DNA from 2 places in the Lysinibacillus sp. BS3 genome. Region 2 is predicted to be linked to the other one. Evidence: predicted binding sites of a transcription regulator. Region 2 holds the regulator's gene; the other holds the start of a gene.
What was found. The regulator CtsR, encoded in region 2, represses protease genes until heat stress. The targets are predictions, from matches to a motif close to ATGGTCAATAAAGGTCAAACA.
Positions count from the first base shown of each region.

Region 1 (11,932 bases), 720 kb from region 2:
ATTACATTTACTAGCGGCAATGCCTTTTCCGAATGGTAAAAATAATATATTAATAGAACAGCCTACCTATTTTGGTTTTATAGAATCTGTCCATCTGCAACAAGCTACAACTTTTGGGATTGATTTAACAATGGAGGGCATTGATTTAGATCGTCTTGACTATATTTTTCGCAATAATGACATTAAGTTTTTTTATACTGTGCCGAGATTCCATAATCCTCTTGGTCATAGCTATACAAATGACGAAAAAAGAAAGATTGTGGAATTAGCAGAAAAATATGATGTTTATATTGTGGAGGATGATTTTTTAGGAGATTTAGATCCTAATAAAAAAGCGGATCCGTTTTTTTCTTTTAATCCCACTGGCAGGGTTATTTATATTAAAAGCTTTTCAAAGGTATTTCTTCCGGGTTTAAGAGTAGCGACAGTCGTCCTTCCCACTATAATGACAAATCATTTTCTACGTTATAAATTTAGTGCTGATTTCAATAGCTCTGTGCTCTCGCAGGGTGCCTTAGACATTTATTTAAAAAGCGGTATGTTTAATAGTCATATTAAAAAGATTAAAGAGCTTTATGTAAGAAAAATGAGCGTTTTACAGGAGGCTTGCGAATCATTACTTCCCACCTCTACTAACTATACGAAACCAGTATCAGGCTTTTATCTTTCCGTTGTTCTTCCTGATAATGTAAGTGCTAGGCAGGTGGTTCATTTATTAAAGGAAAAAAATATATTGATGGATGACGCTGCTAGAATGTATCTACCAGAATTTAAAAAAGATAATCTTATTCGTTTAAGTATTTCTCAGGTAGATGAACCATTAATTTATACTGGTATTGAGGAACTAGCACTGTGCATTTCATCATTTGAACGTAAAATGCGCTATCCAAATCCCATTCACCTATTGTAATAAAAAAAGGCATTGATTGTGAGCAAGCTACACATCAATGCCTTTCGTTTTAAATTATTTTAAATGACTATCGAAGAATTTTACCATGGCATTATAGAATTCAATTCTATTTTCTTCATTTGCAAAGCCATGTCCTTCATTATCTTTTAGCATGTACTCTACATCCACACCTCTAGCGCGTAAGGCTTCCACAATTTGATCGGATTCTGCTTTGTTTACACGTGGGTCATTTGCTCCTTGTGCGACAAATAATGGTGTTTTGATTTTATCTGCATGGAAAACTGGTGAAACAGCAGTTAACAATTCTTTGTCTTTCTCTGGATGACCTACGCGCTCATAAAACATGTTACGCATAGTTTCCCAGTAAGGAGGGATGGTATTTAATAATGTAAATATGTTAGATACCCCTACATAATCAACTGCAGCAGCATATAAATCAGGTGTATACGTAATACCCGCTAATGTTGCATAACCACCAAATGATGCCCCATAAATACCGATGCGATCAGGGTCTGCAATGCCTTGGTCAATTGCCCATTGGACACCATCAGTGATGTCATCTTGAATCTTCAGACCCCATTGCTTATTACCAGCCTGAAGGAATTCTTTACCATATCCAGTTGATGAACGGAAATTCACCTGTAGCACTGCATAGCCACGATTAGCTAATAATTGTACTTCTGGGTTGAAGCCCCACATATCACGTGCCCAAGGCCCACCATGAGGATTGACAATAAGAGGGAGATCTTTTGCTTCTTTATTTTTCGGTAAAGTTAAATAGCCATTAATCGTTAAGCCATCTCGGCTCTTATATGAAATTGGATGCATTTCTGCCAGTTCATTCGGATTTAACCAAGGGCTTAAAGTGGCCAACTCGGTTAATTCATCTGTCGTAGAATCGTAATAATAATATTTTCCATAGACAGTATCACTTGAAACACTCACAATAAATTTGGTCATTTCTTTATTGTAATCATTGATACCAAGCTCACTTTCATGCACATTCAGCTTGCTTTGGATTTTACGGAAAAGCTTTTCAAAGTTCTCGTCAAAGAATTGGTAATGTGGTTTATCTGTTATATACGCACCATATAGCAATTTATCGTGTTCGGCACTATATAAGACACCAGAAACATCTACTTGATCATTAGACATAATTACTTCTTCATTACCTTTTAAGTCGTATTTCACAACTTCTACTTTGTCTCTACCTTTGTTAGATGTAGCGTAAATGTATTGATTGTCTTTTGAGAAAGCTAGTGGCATTACTTCATCTCCAGCTTCCATTTCAATAAATGGCTTGAATTCATCCTTTTCAGAATCTCGATAAAGGATCGTTCCTTCCACACCATCTGAGGCTACGGCAATTCGCACATTTCCATTGCGATCGGCTAGCCAGCTCGTAATATTACCCGGATTTTTTGCAACGTGAGTTGTTTCCCCAGTCTTTACATTCAACTTGTAGACATCAAAAACTGTTGCATCTTCCTTATTCATCATGATAAGAATTTCATCTTTAACACCCTGTAGGCCACTTAATATCCCAACTGTGACATTTGGATATGGCGTTAGATCTTTTTCCTCAGAGCCATTAAATGTTGTAGAATAAATATGGAAGTTTTCATCTCCACCTTTATCCTTTACGTAGAGTAAATTATTATCCTTCCAGTAAAATCCTGCAACGTCTCGATCTTTTGAATTGGAAACACGAACAGGCTCACTATCATCATTCATCTTTTTCACGAAAACATTCGCTCTGTTCTCCCAAGCAGAGGAAAAAGTAATGTAATTGCCATCTGGCGAAAGTTCATAACCAAAATTACCAGGATTTTTCATAAAGTCTTCAACTGAAATTTCCTTTACACCTTCATGATTGGAACCATTTTTTATTTGTTTTGCATTGTTTAATATTTTTACTGCATCTTGTTTTGAAATTGCTTCTGTATTTAATGATAAGCCATTAAATAAACCAATCTTATTGGCCTTCTCTAAATAGTCAGCAAGTGAAGCTTCTTTTTCTTCTTTATTTAACGCTCTAACTAAAATACGAGCCGCTTCATCACGTTTAATTGTCAAACTTAAATCTGTGAATTCTCCAGCCTTGACCCATTTATCAATAATTTGTTGACGCATTGAATCTGAACCGTGCTGGAATGTTAAAGTTGTTACAGCTAAATTCAAAAATTCCTGCGCTGACACATGTTCTTCTTGTGCTGTTACTGTGCTATTAGTTTCATTTGCAGCACGGACTTCTTGCATTGTTGCAGGAATAACTACAGAGGTTGTTAAAATAATTGCTAACGATGCAGATAAAAATCTTTTTTTCAAAATGATTCCTCCCTATATCAGTTTACGCTATATCGTTTGTCGATATATTTAAATTATAACAATTCTAGCATTATTGTCAATAATTGAGAGGTTTTTAATTAAGCCAAAATGAAAGCGAACTATATAGAATAGTTCGCCATACCTCTATTAAAATTTCCTGCTTGCTCCCCCACCAGCAGAAGATCCGCCACCAAATCCGCCAAAGCCTCCTCTATTCGAATGTCCTCCACCAAAACTTCCTGGATAACCGCCATAGCCTCCAGAGCGAGGACCTCCGCCGCCTTTCGAAAAGAATGAATAGATAATAATAACAACGATAATGATTAGGATAATTAACCAAGTGGGTATGTCATCCTCTTCTTTTGTTTGCGCTGGCAAATCACCGTTCCAATTATACTCTTGGGCAACAGCGCGAAAAACTTCAGAATAGGTTGCTTGAAATGCTTGATCTAGATTACCAGCACTTGCTGAGGGATAAAATGCATTATCTAAAATGCGTCCTAATTTACCATCTGGTAATGCTCCTTCTAGTCCCTGACCCACGGCAATTACAACGTCGTTATTTCCTTCCCCTTGACCTAAGGTAGCTAAAATTAGGACACCGTTATTTTTATCCTTGTCACCAATGCCCCATGACCGAATCAATTTTGTCGCATACATTTTCGGCTCTTGTCCATGAAGACTATCAACTGTGACTACCATGATTTCAGCACCCGTGCCTTGATCCAACTGCTCAGAATATTGATTTATCTCTTCTTTGACATTCGCAGAAATTACATTGGCAAAGTCATGTATATACGTATTTTTCATCGGTGATGGCATCGTTGCTTCTGCTAGATTCGAGAAAAAAAGAAGCACCGAACAAACGATGATCATCTGTACAATGCAACGTTTCATTATTGTGTACCCGATTGACTAAAATCGATAGATGGTGCTTTGTCCGCTCCTGCTGTGGCTTTAAAGTATTCTTTTTGTTCAAAGCCAAACATCCCTGCCATCAAATTCCCCGGGAAACGTTTAACATGTTTATTGAATTGCTGCACCTCATTATTGTAATCCTCACGTGCTACTGCCAGACGATTTTCTGTACCTGCTAGCTCATCCATTAACTGGCGGAAGTTTGCATCTGCCTTTAAGTTTGGGTAATTTTCTACAACTACTAGTAAACGACTAAGAGCGCCAGTTAAAGCATCATTGGCAACAGCTTGCTCCTCTGGTGAGCTTGCACTTCCCATTTGTGCACGTGCCTCCGTAATATTCGCTATCACCTCTTGCTCATGATTCGCATAGCCTTTCACAGATTCCACTAGATTGGGAATCAAATCATAGCGACGTTGGAGCTGATTTTCAACTTGTGCCCATTTAGAATCAACATTTTCCTCGGCTGTCACCAGACTATTGTATTTAGGTATAAATAATAAGGCGATTACAACAAGAATGATGACAATTATTCCAATTGGTCCAAGTAACTTTTTCAATTTTAATCCTCCTTGACTTGCTTTTCCTTCTATCTTTAGTCTACATTTTTACCTTTACATTTATACCGTATGAAATTGAATTGACACGACATACTAAATACTGCAACAAAAAATTATTGAGGAGGCGTTTTTTTTGTCACAATCGTTTTACAATGAATCATCAAACCAAACAAATTTAAATCAACAACATAGCCTAAATCATGGTGGACATGAAATGATGGACATGCATGAAACAATTGGCGAAATTATTGCAGGTATGAACCAAGCGATTATTTTGCGTCCCCATGTAAAAGATCCTGAATTACTCAACATTTTGGATCGCCAATATAATTTCACTCTTGGTATGTACAATACGATCGTAGAGTCCTTTAAAACAGGACACGATCCATCTGTTCCAACAGGACGCTACCAAATGGAAACAGGAAATGATTTCAAATATGGCCTAAATCCTGGTCAACCAAAAAAGCCGATGCAAAACGCTAATGAAATTAATGATGAAGCTATTTCTGGATTTTTACTTGGAGCTCAAAAAGGAGCAGCGAAATGTATGACAACTGCTGCGTTGGAGACAACAAACCCTGTAGTTCGTCGCGTTGTTGCGGATAGTATTCCTAACTGTATTGAAATGGGATACGAATTATCCATTTATCAAAATAAACACGGCTATTATCAGGTGCCTCAGTATTCCCAACAGGATATGCAAACGATGCTGAATGCATTCGACACAACATCTAATCCCCTTCATTAAATAAGAACAGCACAAAAAAAGCGAACGAGCATGTCGTTCGCTTTTTCAGCTTTATAATACTTTTCCTAAAAACGCTTTCGTACGGTCGCTTTGGGGATTGCCGAATAGTTCCTCTGGAGACCCTTCTTCTACAATATAGCCCCCATCCATGAAGACTACTCGATCACCTACTTCACGAGCAAAGCCCATTTCATGTGTCACAACTACCATTGTCATCCCTTCAGCTGCTAGATTTTTCATAACATCTAGCACCTCTTTTACCATTTCAGGGTCAAGTGCTGAAGTTGGCTCGTCAAATAAAATAGCTTTTGGCTTCATTGCTAAGGCACGAGCAATCGCCACACGTTGTTGCTGACCACCTGATAGCTGCTCAGGATAATTATAGGCCTTGCTGTCGAGCCCGACCTTTTTTAATAGCTCATGTCCTAAAGCTTCTGCGTCTGTACGATTCATTTTACGAATTTGCATAGGTGCCATCGTGACATTATCGATAACTGTCATATGCGGGAATAAGTTAAATTGTTGAAACACCATACCCACTTCAGCGCGAATTTCATTGATATTCGTTTTAGGATCATTAATTTTTACATTTTCAATATAAATAGCACCATCCGTTACTTCTTCTAACATATTGATGCAACGGAGAAATGTACTTTTTCCTGAACCAGACGGCCCAATAACACAGACAACTTGTTTTTCTTGAATTTCATAATCGATTCCTTTTAATACTTCAAGCTTGCCAAAGTATTTGTGTAGGTTTTCAATTTTTATCATCTAGCTTCCCGCCCTTCTACCTTAGCTTTACGAGGGACATAGCTATTGCTAAATCGTTTCTCGATAAATGCTACAATCTTCGTTACACCATATGTCAACACTAAATATAATAATGCTGCAACGATATACGGTTCCCAGAAGCGGAAGCTTGCACCAGCTACGACCTTACTAGCGTATAAAATATCTGGTGCTGCAATTACAGTTACGAGTGAAGAATCTTTTAATAATGCAATAAATTCATTGCCCAATGGCGGAATCATACGTCTAAATGCTTGAGGTAAAATGACCTTACGCATCGCTTGGTTATGCGTTAATCCAAGAGAGCGAGCAGCCTCCATTTGCCCTTTTGCAATACTTTGAATCCCTGCACGGAAAATTTCCGCATTATAAGCAGCACAGTTTAAAATAAGCGCTGTAATCCCTGATACCATATAACCTAAAGAATGACCAAAAATTGTTGGAATAACTGCTAAGTGAATTAACAAGATTTGTACAAGCATCGGTGTTCCACGGAATAAATCGATATATAGTTTAGATGGCCAATAAATCCATTTTTTACTCGATAATTTTCCAAGGCCTAAAAATAGTCCTAATAGAATACCGCCAAAATAACCACTAAGTGTCAAAATAAGTGTTACGCCAATACCTCGTATAAACATATCTCGGTAGTTCCAGACAATGTCCCAGCGTAAGTCAAAGATGTCCATCCGAAAACCCCATTCCCCTTTAAATTACAATTAATAAATGAGCTGTTAGCACAGTTACTATGTTAGTAGCATCATTTCATTCATTTTTATTGAAAATCAATGCCTGTAATTTCTTTTAATTTACCGTTTTCTTTAATCTTTTTAAGACCTTCGTTTAATTTATCTAGCAATTCTTTATTCCCTTTTTGAACCATGAAGCCATAGTATTCTTTTTCGAATGCATCATCTTCAATTACTTTTAGTTTTTGATCTGGGTGAGCTTTGATATATTCATAAACTACTGCATTATCTCCGATAGCTGCATCAACATTACCATTTAGCATCTCTTGGATAGCGATTGGCTGACTTTCAAAAGCCATAATATTTGTACTTGCTTCCCCTTGTAGCTTTTTCGCTGCCATATGACCAGTTGCATTGATTTGTACAGATACTTTTTTATCTTTTAATTCATCAAGAGATTTAATCTTTGAATCTTCTTTCACAACAATTAATAACTGAGACTCATAATACGGTTCTGTAAAATCAAATGATTCTTTACGCTCTTCCGTAATTGTGATTCCAGAAGCACCGATATCTGTTTCACCGTTCTTAATTGTTTGGAACACTGGCTCCCATCCAATATTATTCCACTCAACCTCAAAGTCCATCTCATCTGCAATAGCTTGTAGAATATCGACATCAATCCCTACAATTTTCCCTGAATCGTCAACAGATTCAAATGGTGCAAAAGTTGCCTCAGTACCTACTTTGTAAACCTTTTTGCCATCTCCACCATCTTCTGAAGATGAGCTACCTGAAGATGCATCATCTTTTGTACCACAACCTGCAAGTGCTAATGTTAAAGCTGCAATAATCATCAGTAACATCCAACCTGTTTTTTTCATTGTATTTCCCCCTAGTTCGATAATTTTCCGAATTACGTATTATTTTTCGCAATTCGGAAATGTTAGACTATTAGGTCAATTATATTAACATTATAGTATTTAGACAACAACTTTTCGCATAAAATTAAATATTTTTTCATATAAATTTATAATAAATTCATATAATTTGAAAAAACATGTATAAATAACAAGAAAATTAACCTAAAACTAATATATATACAATAAGAACCATGCCAAATTTCGATAAATTTAGGCAAAAAAAAAGAATCCCCTCAGATAGGATTCTTTTTTTTCGACTATTACTAGTCTCACGTACAGTATGTTCACTAAAAAATAATTTGGAGTTGTTGCTTTTTTGAAGGTTTGAAAGGAATAAATAGGGGAATAATGCCAACTAGGACAGTATTCCCTTTATTCTTCCTCTCGATCTCCAGTAAGCAGGCTGCTAAACTACTTATTAGGAGATGAGCTATAACAGTATATCAATTGATCAGTAAAATGGCGCCCTCGGAGGGAATCGAACCCCCAGTGCAAGAACCGGAATCTTACGTGTTATCCATTACACCACGAGGGCAAAAGACACAAAAAAAAAGTACTCACTCTAGGCTTACGAAAAGCATGATGTAGATAACCCTCATTTTTGAAGCATACCTGCAAAATAGTGTCCTGTACTTTAAACCTTATAACCTTAATCATTATACAAGCCTATCCTATATAATTCAACCATAGAATGCAAAAACAATTTATTTTTTTTAATTTCACTTTAGCAGGGTTAATATTTGACCTTCCCTGACTATAATGTGTATGATAAGGATACAGCTGAAATACAAAGGAAAATTTTCAGCAAAGGTATTCGAATTTAGCTTTTTAAGGAGGATTTAACATGAATTTAATTCCTACAGTTATTGAACAAACTAGTCGTGGTGAGCGTGCATATGACATTTATTCACGTCTACTTAAAGACCGTATTATCCTTTTAGGAAGTGCTATTGATGACAATGTTGCTAACTCCATTGTCGCTCAGCTTCTTTTCCTACAAGCAGAAGATCCAGATAAAGATATCTCTCTTTATATTAACTCACCTGGCGGATCCATTACGGCTGGTATGGCTATCTATGACACAATGCAAATCATTAAACCACAGGTACAAACAATTTGTATTGGTATGGCTGCATCAATGGGTGCTTTCCTACTTGCAGCTGGAGAACCCGGTAAACGTTTTGCCTTACCAAATGCTGAAGTCATGATTCACCAACCACTAGGTGGTGCACAAGGTCAAGCGACAGAAATTGAAATTGCTGCTAAACGTATTCTATTCTTACGTGAGAAATTAAATGGCATTTTATCTGAACGCACTGGTCAACCACTTGAAGTCATTGCAAGAGACACAGATCGTGATAACTTCATGACTGCTGAACGTGCAAAAGAATACGGTTTAATCGATCATATTATGCACCGTAGCGATAATAAATAAAAAATAGAAGGCATCACAGAATTGCTCTGTGATGCCTTTTGTATTTAATGAATATTAATCTTCATTTTCAATAATTGTTGCCAATGCTGTAACCGCTTGCTCAGCATCGTTACCTTCACTGCTTAAAGTCACTTCGGTACCTTTAGCAACTGCTAAGCTCATAACACCCATAATGGATTTGGCATTTACTTTTTTCTCATCTTTTTCTAGAAAGATATCAGCACTAAAACGATTTGCTTCTTGCACAAATAGTGCTGCTTGTCTAGCTTGTAGTCCTAATTTTAATTTAACCTGGACTCTTCTCTCAATCATTCTCAAAACTCCCCTTCACTACCGTTCGTCTATTAGTTTTATCTTACCTTACTTACTGGCAAAAGAACAATAAGCGATTAGCATGACATTCATACCTGAAAAGTATGATAACTTAACCACCTATTTTTTCACCACGCCTTAATGCATCCGCAATCTCATCAATTTTTCTCAATCGATGGTTAACACCTGATTTACTAACCGTTCCACTAGATACCATTTCACCAAGCTCTTTTAATGTCACATCTTGGTATTCAACACGGAGACGTGCTATTTCACGAAGCTTCTCCGGTAGTTGATCAAGACCAATTGAATTTTCAATAAATCGAATATTCTCAACCTGCCGTAATGCTGCTCCAATGGTTTTATTTAAATTGGCAGTTTCACAGTTCACAATACGGTTGACACTATTACGCATATCTCGCAAAATCCGAACATCTTCAAATTTCATCATAGCCTGATGCGCTCCAACAATATTAAGGAAATCTGAAATTTTTTCTGCTTCTTTTAAGTAAGTTACAAAGCCTTTTTTACGTTCAATTGTTTTGGCATTGAGTTCAAATTCATTCATCAAATCCATTAATGCCTCACCATGTTCTTTATATAAAGAATAAACCTCTAAATGATAAGCCGATGTTTCTGGATTATTGACGGAACCTCCTGCTAAAAAGGCTCCTCTTAAATAAGCTCTTTTTTGGCCGCTCTTTTGAATGAGCTTTCTTGAGATAGTATGGTTAAATTGAAAGTCGTCTGAGATGATTTCTAAATCAATTAATAGCTCACGCGCTCCTTCTCTTACACGGCATATATACACATTATTTTTTTTCAATCGCATTTTCTTACGAACAAGTAATTCAACATTGTACGGATACAATTTTTTCATAATCGTATATAGTCTTCTGGCAATTGCAGCGTTTTCGGTTTGCACGTCTAAGCTTAGTTGTTTATTTGCAAAGGATAATGAACCATTCATACGAATTAGGGCAGAAACTTCTGCTTTCATACAATGATTGTCCGCTTCTATTTGTGTCAATTCTTTTTTTGTTTCAGAAGCAAAAGACATATCACGCCCCCCTTTCAATCATGATTTCTATGTATATGTTCATCTTACCATATACAATAAAGCCATTATGTTTCTATTATTGGTCCTCTTACTTTTTGATGGTAAATATCAGCATAATCTACCAGCCATTCTGCAACATTTGTAGCATTATGTCGAACCGTTCCATCTGGTCGAATTGTAGCAATGTCTCGTTTGATAACTTCTAAACCCATACTTTCAAGTTTTGCTACGTCAAATGTTACTGGTTCCGCTCTTTCTTCTTTATACAGTTCTTTTACAGGGTTAGGGAGTTCTTCATCATTTACTAAGATGGAATCGATAAAATCATGGCCAACATGCTTATGTATGGCTGTTACATGATCGCCTGCTGTATAGGAAATGGTTTCACCCTTTTGTGTCATTAAATTACAAACATATATTTTTCTTCCTTTAGCCTTAACAACTGCTTCACCTATTTCCTTAACAAGCAAATTCGGAATAATACTTGTATATAAGCTTCCTGGTCCTACTAAAATATAGTCTGCACGAAGTATTGCACGAATAGCTTCTGGCAACGGTTGCACATTTTCAGGTACTAAAAAAACGCGATTAATGCGTTTCGTCGCTGTCGGGATTTTTGATTCTCCCTCGATAATTGAACCGTCCTCAAGCACAGCATGTAGGGTGATTTTTTTATTAGCTGCTGGAATAACTCGACCATGAACTTTTAAAACCTTTCCCATCTCACTGATAGCATGATTGAAATCACCAGTAATATCAGTAAGGGCTGTAAGCATTAAATTCCCTAAGGAGTGACCTCGTAAGTCTTCAGATGCCGAAAAACGGTATTGAAACATTTGCTCTACAAGGGGCTCAATATCTGATAATGCTGCAATCACATTGCGTACATCACCAGGCGGTGGGATATCGTAATCATCACGTAAACGACCTGAAGATCCACCATCATCTGCTACTGTTACAATAGCAGTAATATCAAATGGGTGATGCTTCAGACCGCGAAGTAACGTGGAGAGCCCTGTGCCACCACCAATTACCACAAGCTTTGTTTGCTTTTTCCCCATTCACTCATTCCTTTCTACGATTAATATCACGATGCGTAATAACCGTATTTTCCTTGCCCGCAAAATATGCACCAAAAAATTCTGCTAATGTCACGGAGCGATGCTGGCCCCCAGTACAACCAAAAGCAATAACAAGCTGTGATTTACCTTCTTGTCGATAGAGAGGAATCATAAAGTCTAATAAATCCGTCAGTTT
Region 1 covers NZ_CP154860.1:3,600,521-3,612,452, reverse strand. The annotation lists gene AAJG31_RS17860 (PLP-dependent aminotransferase family protein) at 1-910, shown strand, start outside; gene AAJG31_RS17855 (S9 family peptidase) at 965-3,238, opposite strand; gene AAJG31_RS17850 (TPM domain-containing protein) at 3,386-4,135, opposite strand; gene AAJG31_RS17845 (LemA family protein) at 4,135-4,716, opposite strand; gene AAJG31_RS17840 (spore coat protein) at 4,850-5,464, shown strand; gene AAJG31_RS17835 (amino acid ABC transporter ATP-binding protein) at 5,516-6,238, opposite strand; gene AAJG31_RS17830 (amino acid ABC transporter permease) at 6,235-6,945, opposite strand; gene AAJG31_RS17825 (basic amino acid ABC transporter substrate-binding protein) at 7,032-7,829, opposite strand; tRNA gene AAJG31_RS17820 (tRNA-Arg) at 8,329-8,403, opposite strand; gene clpP (ATP-dependent Clp endopeptidase proteolytic subunit ClpP) at 8,713-9,303, shown strand; gene AAJG31_RS17810 (HPr family phosphocarrier protein) at 9,358-9,615, opposite strand; gene whiA (DNA-binding protein WhiA) at 9,728-10,675, opposite strand; gene AAJG31_RS17800 (YvcK family protein) at 10,741-11,736, opposite strand; gene rapZ (RNase adapter RapZ) at 11,741-11,932, opposite strand, start outside.
Region 1: clpP (ATP-dependent Clp endopeptidase proteolytic subunit ClpP) is a predicted target of CtsR. The motif match lies at 8,606-8,626, and genes of this name have one in related genera.

Region 2 (11,932 bases):
CCCCTAAGATAGTAGCACCAGCATAAATGACAACATTGTCGGCAATATTCGGATGACGCTTAATGCCCTTAATTGGATTACCATTTTCATCTAATGGGAAGCTTAGTGCACCTAATGTTACACCTTGATAAATTTTTACATTCTTACCGATAGTACAAGTTTCACCGATAACTACACCTGTTCCGTGGTCAATAAAGAATGATTCTCCTATTGTAGCCCCTGGATGAATATCGATACCCGTTAATCGGTGCGCATATTCTGACATAATTCGAGGCACAATTTGTACACCCATTTCGTATAACTCATGTGCGATGCGGTGAATATAAACAGCCACAATAGATGGATAGCTTAGCAAAATTTCCTCTGTGGAAAGAGCTGCTGGGTCACCATTATATGCCGCTTGAATATCTGTTTGTAGCACTTGGCGAATGGCAGGAAATCGATTAATCAAATTCATAACAATTTTGTCTGCTTGTTCACGGCAATACTTCTCGCAATTGGCAGGATCACTATCCTCCATATTATAAAATAATACTTTTTCGATAATATCCCGCAAATCTAATGCTGTTTCACGCAGCTTATTACTGCAAACTACGTTCACCCTTGTTTCATCAATAGGTCTTGTCATATAAATGCCAGGAAACAGCACCTCATGGAAATTATCTATTATTTTTATAACCCGATCTCGTCCATCAAAGCCTATTGAGTTGTCAACGTCGATGTACTGTTTATTTATACTAGTTAATGAACCTGTAATTTCTGGAACCTTTTGATTTAACCAATCATTTAATGACACAATAAACACCCCTCACATCTTTTCATCTATTCTATTACCTTATTAATCATATATCCACTATTTCATTTTACACGTAAAACGATCACACATGGATAAAATCCACTTTATTGGAGCATTCCAACTTTTTATTCTCTTCTACGCCTTCGTTTCTAATTCGACTAGCAGTTATGTCATTATTATCATACATATATGGATGAACAGATTACGAAGCAATAAGGCATTCTGACCATATAATTTTTCCCAAACAAAACAAATAAAAAAGACTATCCATCCTTAACAAACTACGAATGAATAGCCTCTATAAATAATATTTCCTAATGATTGAATGATCCACGCTTACGCAAGATTGCCTCACCAAATACTAAGTCTTCTTGTGTTGTCATTTTTACATTTTCATAACTACTTTCTACGATGTGTACCTGATGTCCGAGACGCTCCATTAGCATTGCCTCATCTGTCCCAAGAAAACCTACTTTTTCAGCTACGTCCTCCGCTTCCATAATTAATTCAAAACGGAATGCTTGTGGAGTTTGCACCATCCAAAGGCTTTCTCGATCAACCGTTTCCTCTATAATGCCATTCATTGATACTTTTTTCATCGTATCTTTCGCACGAACCCCTGCAATTGCTGCACCATGATGATGCGCGTTCTGTACAAGCTTTGCAATGATATCATGCGTAATAAACGGGCGTGCTGCGTCATGGACAAGCACAATATCTACCTGTTGCATCTCTTTCATGCAAGAATGAACCGAATGCTGTCGCTCAGCACCCCCATCAGGTAAACCCTTCACTTTGGTAATCCTATAGTCCTCTAGCATTTTTTGAATAAATCCACGCTCTTCTGGTTTTACAGCGAGCCAAATACCTGTGCAAGCGGGATCTTGTTGAAACACTTCTAGCGTGTGTACCAGAATAGGTTTCTCTAAAAGCTTTAAAAATAATTTATTTTGCCCTGCACCCATACGCTTCCCACTTCCGGCAGCAGGTAGAACCACTTCATATTGCATTTCCCCACATCCTAATCGTCCTTCGGCTTAGCAAATATCATACGACCTGCTGATGTTTGCAGCACACTAGTAACTGTAACTGTAATTGCCTGTCCGATGTAACTACGACCACCTTCAACCACAATCATCGTACCATCATCTAAATAGGCAACTCCTTGGTTATGCTCTTTGCCATCCTTTATAACCACAACCTGCATATCTTCACCTGGTATAACTACAGGTTTCACTGCATTCGCTAAATCATTGATATTTAACACTTTTACATGATGGAGCTCACAGACTTTATTCAGGTTAAAATCATTGGTAACGATGCATGTATCATTGCCCATTTTTTTTGCAAGACGGACAAGCTTTAAATCTACCTCTTGTACATCTTCAAAATCCTCGTCCGTAATTTCAACTTTTGTCTTACGCTCATCTTGTAATTTTTTTAAAATATCTAAACCACGCCGACCTCTTGTGCGCTTTAAGGTATCAGATGAATCAGCTATATGCTGAAGCTCTGTGAGCACAAATTGAGGTACAACTAATATACCCTCAATGAAGCCTGTTTCAGAAATATCAGCAATACGACCATCAATAATTACACTTGTATCTAGCAGTTTGTAGCTTCCACGAACCTCTTGAGCTTCAGCACCTTCAGCAGCTTTTTTCTTCGTATTGGTACTACGTAATGTAAAAAGCTGTATGAGCTCATCTCTTTTTCTAAAACCTAGACGGAATCCTAAATACCCTAATACAAATGACAGGATAATTGGAAGTACTTCCGAAATAACAGGGAATGGTACACTATCAATGGCAAAGCCTAAAAAGTAAGCGACAATCAACCCAATTATTAAACCAAACGTACCAAATAATAAATCTCCGATAGGAACCTTAAACAGAACTTCTTCCATCCAGCTAATGAGCCTTACAAAGTAATCGGAAAATGCAAAAGATAGTGTAAACAGTAAAAGTGCGCCTAGAGCTACTGATACATAAGGATTATCTAGCCAAGGATTAGATGATAAATGAAGCAATTCGTATAATGGCGGTAAGAAAACAAGGCCCAATGCTCCTCCAATCAGTAAAAACGCAATTTGAACAAATTTTTTCACAAGCTGTCACCTCCTAATTGTTAGTTAAGATTATACATAGTTTACGGTAGAAAATCTTTCATGAGCTCAGTCAAAATCTCATTATTTTTGATGTGTGAAACAAGGATAAGATAGTTAGACAAAATTTTACAAACTTCTATTTTGTTCGTACTAGATGAAAATCCTTTATTCATTCATCAGCTATTATTTAGGACGATTATTCTTTTATTTGAGTTTCCGATATTAGCATCAAAAATGAAGGAAAATGCATGTCAGAATAATATCCAACATGCACAACCTCCTTTATAACTCTCTAAAGCATGCATTTAGTGCATCTTTTATCGTTTCTACACCAACAATTTCAATTCCCTGCGGAAATTCCCAACCACCAATATTCGAAGAAGGAATGAAAGCTCTTTTAAATCCAAGCTTCGCCGCTTCAATGACTCGCTGTTCTATACGTGATACCCGACGGACCTCACCTGTCAGTCCGACCTCACCAATAAAGCAATCCGTTGCACGCACTGCCTGATCCTTAAAACTAGATACAATGCTTGTCAACACCGCTAAATCTATTGCTGGCTCATCCAGCTTGACACCACCAGCAACTTTAATATATGCATCCTGAGCTTGTAGCATGAGACCCATACGCTTTTCTAGTACAGCCATTAGCAATTGTACTCGGTTTTGATCTACACCTGTGGCCATACGTTTAGGATAGTTAAAGCTCGTAGGCGTAACTAAGGATTGAATTTCAACAAGGATTGGCCTTGTCCCCTCCATTGAGGCTACAATAGTTGACCCCGCCGCACCTTGTGAACGCTCCTGTAAAAATAACTCAGAAGGGTTTAGAACTTCCTTTAACCCACCTTGAAGCATTTCAAATATAGCAATTTCATTTGTAGATCCGAAGCGGTTTTTTTGGCTTCGTAAAATACGATGATTATGATGTCTCTCCCCTTCAAAGTACAGTACAGTATCCACCATATGCTCTAAAATACGTGGCCCTGCAATTTGTCCCTCTTTTGTGACATGCCCTACTAGAAAAATAGCAATACCTTTTGTTTTAGCGATTCGCATCAGCTCAGCTGTACATTCACGAACCTGTGAGACACTACCTGGGGCGCTTGTTACTTCTGGATGAAAAACCGTTTGTATGGAATCGACGATGACAAATTTAGGTTGTACTTCATCAATGGTTTGGTTTAAAAACTCTAGGTTTGTTTCAGAGTATATGTAAAGCTCTTGAGAAATCACTCCTAAACGCTCTGCTCGTAATTTCGTTTGACGAATAGATTCCTCTCCAGAAATATAAAGTACGCGATGCCCTTTATTCGAGAGTAATGCGGAAACCTGTAATAGTAATGTTGATTTCCCTATTCCAGGATCACCCCCAATTAATACTAGAGAACCAGGTACAATGCCACCGCCTAATACACGATTGAGTTCGCCCATTTCTGTTGCTACGCGCGATTCTTCAGTAGCTTCCACTTGGATAATCGGGATTGCCTTTTGAGTAACTGTAGCAGAATGTTGAAATGCTCCACGTGGGCCTTTTGCAACCATTTCTACTTCTTCCACCATTTTATTCCATTCACCACACCCAGGGCATCTTCCCATCCATTTAGCAGATTCATAGCCACAGCCTGAACATACAAATTTCGTTTTTTTCTTTGCCAAATTGCTTTCACCTCGAATATTTGTTCTTATCCTTAATTGTACAGAAAAAAAGACAGCTTGGCACTTAAAGCCTTACTGTCTTTTCTTGAAATTATTTAGAGATGGAAACTCCCTCTTTTTTCTTTACAACAAACTCATCGTTTACGTAATCAATGACAACCTGATTACCTTTTTCTACATTACCCTTTAGTAATTCTTCTGATAATCGATCCTCTACTTGTTTTTGTAATGCACGACGTAGAGGACGAGCACCATATTGAGGGTCATAGCCTTCTTCAGCAATTTTTTCAAGTGCTGCATCAGTCAGCTCTAACGAAATGTCTTGCTCTTGCAAGCGTTTTGTTAAAGCATTGCCCATCATCGCAATGATTTCTTTTAAGTGCTCTTTTTCTAATGCGTGGAAGACAATCATTTCATCGATACGGTTTAAGAATTCTGGACGGAATGCTTTTTTCAATTCTTCTAACATCGTACCCTTCATGTCTTTATGCTTAGACTCTGCACCACCTACATTGAAACCAAGGTTCTTTTGGTATTTTAATGCATCCGCACCAACGTTTGAAGTCATAATGACCACTGTATTGCGGAAGTCTACTACACGTCCCTTAGAGTCTGTTAAACGACCATCTTCAAGCACTTGCAATAGAATATTGAATACATCAGGGTGTGCCTTTTCAATTTCATCTAATAAAACGACTGAATATGGCTTACGGCGAACTTTCTCTGTCAGTTGGCCACCATCATCGAAGCCTACATAGCCCGGAGGTGAACCTACTAAACGAGAAGTCGAATGTTTCTCCATGTACTCGGACATGTCAACACGAATCATCGCATCCTCATCGCCAAACATTACCTCAGCAAGTGCTCTTGCAAGCTCTGTTTTACCAACGCCTGTAGGTCCTAAGAAGATAAATGAGCCAATTGGTCGTTTTGGATCTTTTAAGCCTGCTCTTGCACGACGTATTGCACGAGAAATCGCTTCTACTGCTTCTCCTTGCCCTACTACACGTTTGTGTAACTCTTCTTCAAGCTGTAATAACTTCGAAGATTCTTCAGAAGCAATTTTAGCTACTGGGATTCCTGTCCACATTGATACAACTGCTGCTACATCATCCACAGTCACTTTAGATTCGGCTTTACCTTGCTCTTCTTTCCAATTTTTTCGAGTAGCTTCAATTTCATCCTTCAGCTTTTGCTCTGTATCTCTTAGCGCTGCTGCCTTTTCAAATTCTTGACCTGATACGGCTGCATTTTTTTCAGAACGAACATTTTCAAGCTTATCCTCAAGCGCCTTTAAGTTTGGTGGTACTGCGAATGAGCGTAAGCGTACTTTAGAACCTGCTTCATCGATTAAGTCAATCGCTTTATCTGGTAAGAATCGATCAGAAATATATCTATCACTCATTTTTGCCGCTGCTTCAATGGCTTCATCTGTAATTTTCACACGGTGATGTGCTTCATAACGATCACGTAAGCCTTGAATAATTAGAATAGCCTCTTCCACTGTCGGCTCATCCACTTGGATTGGTTGGAAACGACGCTCTAAGGCCGCATCCTTTTCAATGTACTTGCGGTACTCATCAAGTGTTGTGGCACCAATACATTGAAGCTCCCCACGTGCTAAAGATGGTTTTAAGATATTTGATGCATCAATCGCACCTTCAGCACCACCCGCACCAATTAATGTATGCAATTCGTCAATAAATAAAATGATGTTGCCTGCTTGGCGAATTTCATCCATCACTTTTTTCAAACGATCTTCAAATTCTCCACGATATTTTGTACCTGCAACAACTGTCCCCATATCTAGTGTCATTACACGTTTGTCACGAAGGATTTCTGGCACTTCGTTATTAATAATTTGCTGTGCCAATCCTTCAGCAATCGCTGTTTTACCAACACCTGGCTCACCAATCAATACAGGGTTATTTTTCGTACGACGCGATAAAACTTCAATAACTCGTGTAATTTCCTTGCTTCGGCCAATAACAGGGTCTAAAGTACCTTCACGTGCAATTTGTGTTAAATCACGTGCTAGACTATCTAATGTTGGTGTATTGGCAGCTTGGGCTGCTTGTTGACCAGATTGTGCATTATCATTATTACCTAATAGCAATAATACTTGCTGGCGAGCTTTATTTAAACCGACTCCCGCATTGTTTAAAACGCGAGCTGCCACGCCCTCACCTTCACGTATAAGCGCCAATAATAGATGCTCTGTACCGATATAGGAGTGACCTAGTTTACGTGACTCATCAACAGATAATTCAATTACTTTTTTAGCTCTTGGTGTATAATGAACAATTGGACCGACATCTTCTTTGCCCTTACCAACTAATTCTTCAATGCCAGCTTCAATCATTTGAGGACTAATATCAATGGCTTCTAACGCTTTCGCAGCAATACCGCCGCCTTCACGTATAAGCCCTAATAGAATATGCTCTGTACCGATAGATTCGTGCTTCCAACGAATAGCCTCTTCCTGAGCAAGCTGTAATACTTTTTGCGCGCGTTGTGTAAAACGATTAAACATCATATAAATCCTCTCCTTTTTCCCCATTTATAGGCTTATTCGCATGTTCTTGAGATAATGTCTCACGAAGCATCTCCGCTCGTACACGATCCCGCTCAGCAGGTGGTAATGCCTCACCTGCATAGTGCTGTAAAAAACCTGGTTGCATACTAACAACACATTCATTTAAGGTCGTTGTTTGTATACCATCAATCAATTGTAAATCTACTCCTAAACGAACATTAGATAGGCAAGTAGCAGCTTCCTCACTTGTTAAAATTCTTGCATGTGTAAGGGTACCTAAAGCTCGATATACGCGATCTTCTAGCGCAAGCTCTGCCTTTTCCATTAATTTACCTCTTGCATGCCGCTCTTTTTGAATAATCTTTTCAGCGACACTTTGTATATCTGCTAAAATATCTTCCTCTGTCTTCCCAAGTGTAATTTGGTTAGACACTTGATAAACATTCCCTAAATTTTCGCTTCCTTCACCATATATACCTCTTACAGTCATTCCTAAGCGTGTCATGGCATTTATAATTTGATTCATTTGCCCAGTTAATGTAAGAGCGGGTAAATGCATCATGACGGATGCTCGTAGACCCGTACCAATATTCGTTGGACAGCTTGTTAAATAACCAAAAGTATCTCGAAAAGCATACGGTAATACTTTCTCTAGGATACGATCAATCTTATTTGCTTGTTCATAAGCACTTTGAAGTTGAAAACTTGCTGTCATACATTGAATGCGTAAATGATCCTCTTCATTCACCATAATGCTAACGGATTCGTCTTCAGAGAGTAGTATAGAGCCCACTTGCTCTTTTTTAGCCAGTTGCGGGCTAATCAAATGCTTTTCTACAAGAATTTGACGCTGTAAAGGGGTTAAATCCTTTATAGCAAAATAAGCATAATCATTTTGAAGAGTTGGGCTATCGCTGACAGCATGTGTAACGGCCTGTTCCACTTGCAGTGCCTCATTTTCTGAAAACGCTAATGGAAAACGATAGCCATCTAAATTTCGTGCAAGGCGGATCCGTGTACTAATGACGATATCTGAGTAATCATCTTTGATATGCATCCAAGTTGGTGTCGCACGCTCTAAAAATGATTCAATCATCATGTCACATCACCACCTTCAAATTGTAGATGCTTCTCTAGCTCTTTAACTTCATCACGTAGCTTCGCCGCTTCTTCAAACTGTTCCTCATCTACGGCGGATTTCATACGCTTGCGGATATCTTCTATTTGCTTTTTAATAACATACACATTACTGCGAGCACCAGGCATTTTTCCAATGTGTTGTGGACCTGCCTGAATACGATTAAAAAGCTTTGGCAAATGATCTCCAAATGTGTCATAACAGCTTGGGCACCCGAATTTTCCTTCTTTTAAAAACTGCTTATACGAAAATCCACATTGTGGGCATGTTTGCTGTTGTGGTTGTACCTGTTGTTTTTCCCCCACCTTTTGCCATGTAGGAGAGCCAAACCAGTTAGACAATAACTGTTGAATAGATACTGGCTCTTGTTTAAACTCTGCATGAAATGGATGGAATTGTGAGGCGCAGACGTCACAATAATGATGCTCTACTTTTTGCCCACTTTGAACTTGTGTTACTGTAACTGTCGCATTACGTTGTTTACAATGTTCGCATATCATTTCCATCACCTCACTATTTTTGTTGTTCATATTTTATTGTTGTCAGCATTGCTCGCAATATTTTTGATCGAATGACATCTCTTAATGGGAGATGCAAGTCGATCGTGGAGCGATCAATTGCTGCTAACATTAATTTCGCTTCTCGCTTGGAAATTACCTGCTCATCAATGAGTCGATAAACCAAATCTTCTGCCATTGTTTGTGATGCCCCACCTTCAATTTGCCTGAGAACATCGTCGATTAAATCAATCTGTGAATTCGCGCGGACACGTAAAATTCGAATGTATCCACCACCACCACGTTTGCTCTCAACAAGGTAACCCCGCTCGGCAGTAAATCTTGTATTAATAACATAATTTATTTGTGATGGTACACATTGAAATTTATCAGCGATTTCACTACGTTTAATTTCAATATGCCCTTCTCCACCTAATTCAAGTACTTGCTTTAAGTAACCCTCTATGATGTCTGATATATTACGCATTTTAGGAATACACCTCGCTTGCTTCACTGACTTTGACTATCTTTGACTTTCTTTGAGTATATTATACAAAACGCTTGAAAAAAATTGCAATGATTTCGCCCATAGAAAAGTGGAAAGTCTTGAAAAAGGCTTTTTAAGAGCCGAAAAGAGCCCTTTTTCGATCATTTGTTTACGGTTTAATAATTTCCTTATACACCTAATGTACCCTTATTCGTCATAGAAAAAACGCAAGCATATGCAACTAGCATATACTTGCGTCTATGAAAATTATACCCAGCGACCAACAATTGGATAACGCCAAGGTTCATCAGACAATGCTTTTACGATACCGATGATCGGTACCACAAATACCATAATGCCGAAAATGATTAAAAATGGTAAGCCAATAAGGACAAAGCTTAAACCAACAGAGATAGCAATTAAAACACCCATGACAATTTGGAATAGCAGTGCTTGAATAGAAATTGCCTTTACTTCCTCATCCGAACTAATTAAAAAGAAAATAATGGGCACTAACCATGGCGCAAAAAATGCACTTGCGTGTATGATTACTTTAGACCATTTAGTCTCCATATATATCAACCCTTTCTTTGAACTTTATTCTATGTTTTATGTACTACTATTTACGGAACTATACCCGTAATAGTTTCACATTAAGAAAGATTTTTTAAAATTTTTTTGAAAGGCTGTGAGGAGCGTTGGAATTTAACAACACATTAGCAAATGAATATGAAAAGGGTATTCGCCGTACATTGCCTAGTTATGATGCCATGCTACGTTTAATACAAACTTTTTATCATTCTAGGCTATCAGAAAATGCTAACATGCTAGTCGTGGGAGCAGGAAGTGGCAATGAAATTATACAGCTTGCAGAAGGAAGACCTCACTGGTCATTCACTGGCATTGATCCATCAGAATCCATGCTTACTATAGCTAAAGAGCGTTTACTCACTCTTCCTAATGATATGTCATTCCATCAGGCTACAATACTTGATGCTTCGCTGCCCTCTACTCAGTATGATGCGGCAAGTTGTGTTCTCGTCTTGCATTTTATTCATGATTATAAAGAAAAGCTCGAAACAATAACAGAAATAGCAAGACATTTGAAACCTGGAGCACCATTTGTCCTTGTTTCAAAATATGGTCAGCTAGGCTCTTTAGAAACAGAACTACAATTTGATTTATGGCGTTCTTATTGGCTACAGCATACTAGACTTTCTTTATCCGATGTAGCAGAGATGGAAAAATCCATTCGTTCCCTTTCTTTTATGAGTGAAGAAGAAATTTTAATACTTTTACAAAGTGCGGGTTTTACTAAACCTTCTAGATTTTTTGCCACTACTTTGTTCGGTGGTTGGGTATGCTTTAAAGAGGAGCGCTAACTATTTTGTAGTAAATAATTTGAGGTGAAAACCGTGATAAGCACCATTGGCATTACAAAGCAACAACAATTGTTAAAGGATTTTCCATTAGAAGAGATACATCAGCAAGAATTTGAATGGTATTGGGTTGATTTTAATTGTCCTACAGCCGAGGAGGAATCATTGTTGGATACATTTTTCCACTTTCACCCTCTCGCTATTGAAGATTGCTTAATGAGGTTGCAGCGTCCTAAGCTCGATTTTTATGATGATTTTCATTTCTTTGTCATTCATCGGGTAAACGAAGAGACGTTAGCTGCGGAGGAGGTTAATATTTTTGCCTCCAATAAATTCATTATAACCTTCCATAAAAATCCTGTCCCTGAGATAGAGAAGGTGCAAAAGATGCTGGAAAACCAACCGAAGAATTGGGAGCGAGGTACTGTATACCTAACGTATCAAACTATCGATAAAATTGTTGACAGTTATTTTCCACTCGTTTACAAAATTGAAGATCATCTAAATGCTTTAGAAGGTGAACTTACATACCAAAGTAATGTAAATGCCATGAAAATTGTCTTCGAGTTCCGTAGTGACTTGCTTGACTTAAGACGTACTATTTTACCAATGCGTGATCTTTTATATCGCATTCTCAATTCTTACCGTTTCTCACTAAAAAAGTCGGAGAGAGCTTATTTTGGAGATATCTACGACCATCTACTTAAGCTAACAGAGATGGTTGAATCTAATCGAGAGCTTACAGCAGACATGCGGGATAGTTATATGGCTATGAGTTCTAGCCGAATGAATGGCATTATGATGACTTTAACAATTGTATCAACTATCTTTATACCACTTACCTTCATTGCTGGTGTGTATGGGATGAATTTCGATAACATGCCTGAGCTACATGGGCAATACAGCTATTTTATTGTACTTGGGATTATGATAATTATCGTTATCTTTATGTTGGCTGTCTTTAAACATAAAGGCTGGTTTAAACTGTTTAAACCATAAAAAGACTGCTCGTTTTAATGAAAACGAGCAGTTTTTTTAATCTATTAATACGGTCCTCTGTCATCAATCTTATTATCACCCTGCTGTGGAAATAAAAAGTAGGCTAATACCCCTGATCCCAAAGCTGCACATATGGTAATTAATAATTGCTCAACATCTGGTACCTCAGCATGGTAGTTTCGTAGCATATAAACAGAACCAATGGCAACAATCACCATGACAGGAATAACAAATTTAAAACGTTTTTTCTCCATACCACCCCTCCTTCCATTTTTTATTTTCGTACGATTTTTAGATTGCTAAACAGTTCGTATTTTACAGGTTTCCTATTTTA
Region 2 covers NZ_CP154860.1:2,876,709-2,888,640, reverse strand. The annotation lists gene epsC (serine O-acetyltransferase EpsC) at 1-796, opposite strand, end outside; gene ispD (2-C-methyl-D-erythritol 4-phosphate cytidylyltransferase) at 1,111-1,806, opposite strand; gene AAJG31_RS14150 (PIN/TRAM domain-containing protein) at 1,818-2,903, opposite strand; gene radA (DNA repair protein RadA) at 3,186-4,562, opposite strand; gene AAJG31_RS14140 (ATP-dependent Clp protease ATP-binding subunit) at 4,654-7,098, opposite strand; gene AAJG31_RS14135 (protein arginine kinase) at 7,088-8,197, opposite strand; gene AAJG31_RS14130 (UvrB/UvrC motif-containing protein) at 8,194-8,736, opposite strand; gene AAJG31_RS14125 (CtsR family transcriptional regulator) at 8,750-9,220, opposite strand; gene AAJG31_RS14120 (DUF4870 domain-containing protein) at 9,488-9,793, opposite strand; gene AAJG31_RS14115 (class I SAM-dependent methyltransferase) at 9,919-10,602, shown strand; gene corA (magnesium/cobalt transporter CorA) at 10,636-11,598, shown strand; gene AAJG31_RS14105 (hypothetical protein) at 11,643-11,852, opposite strand.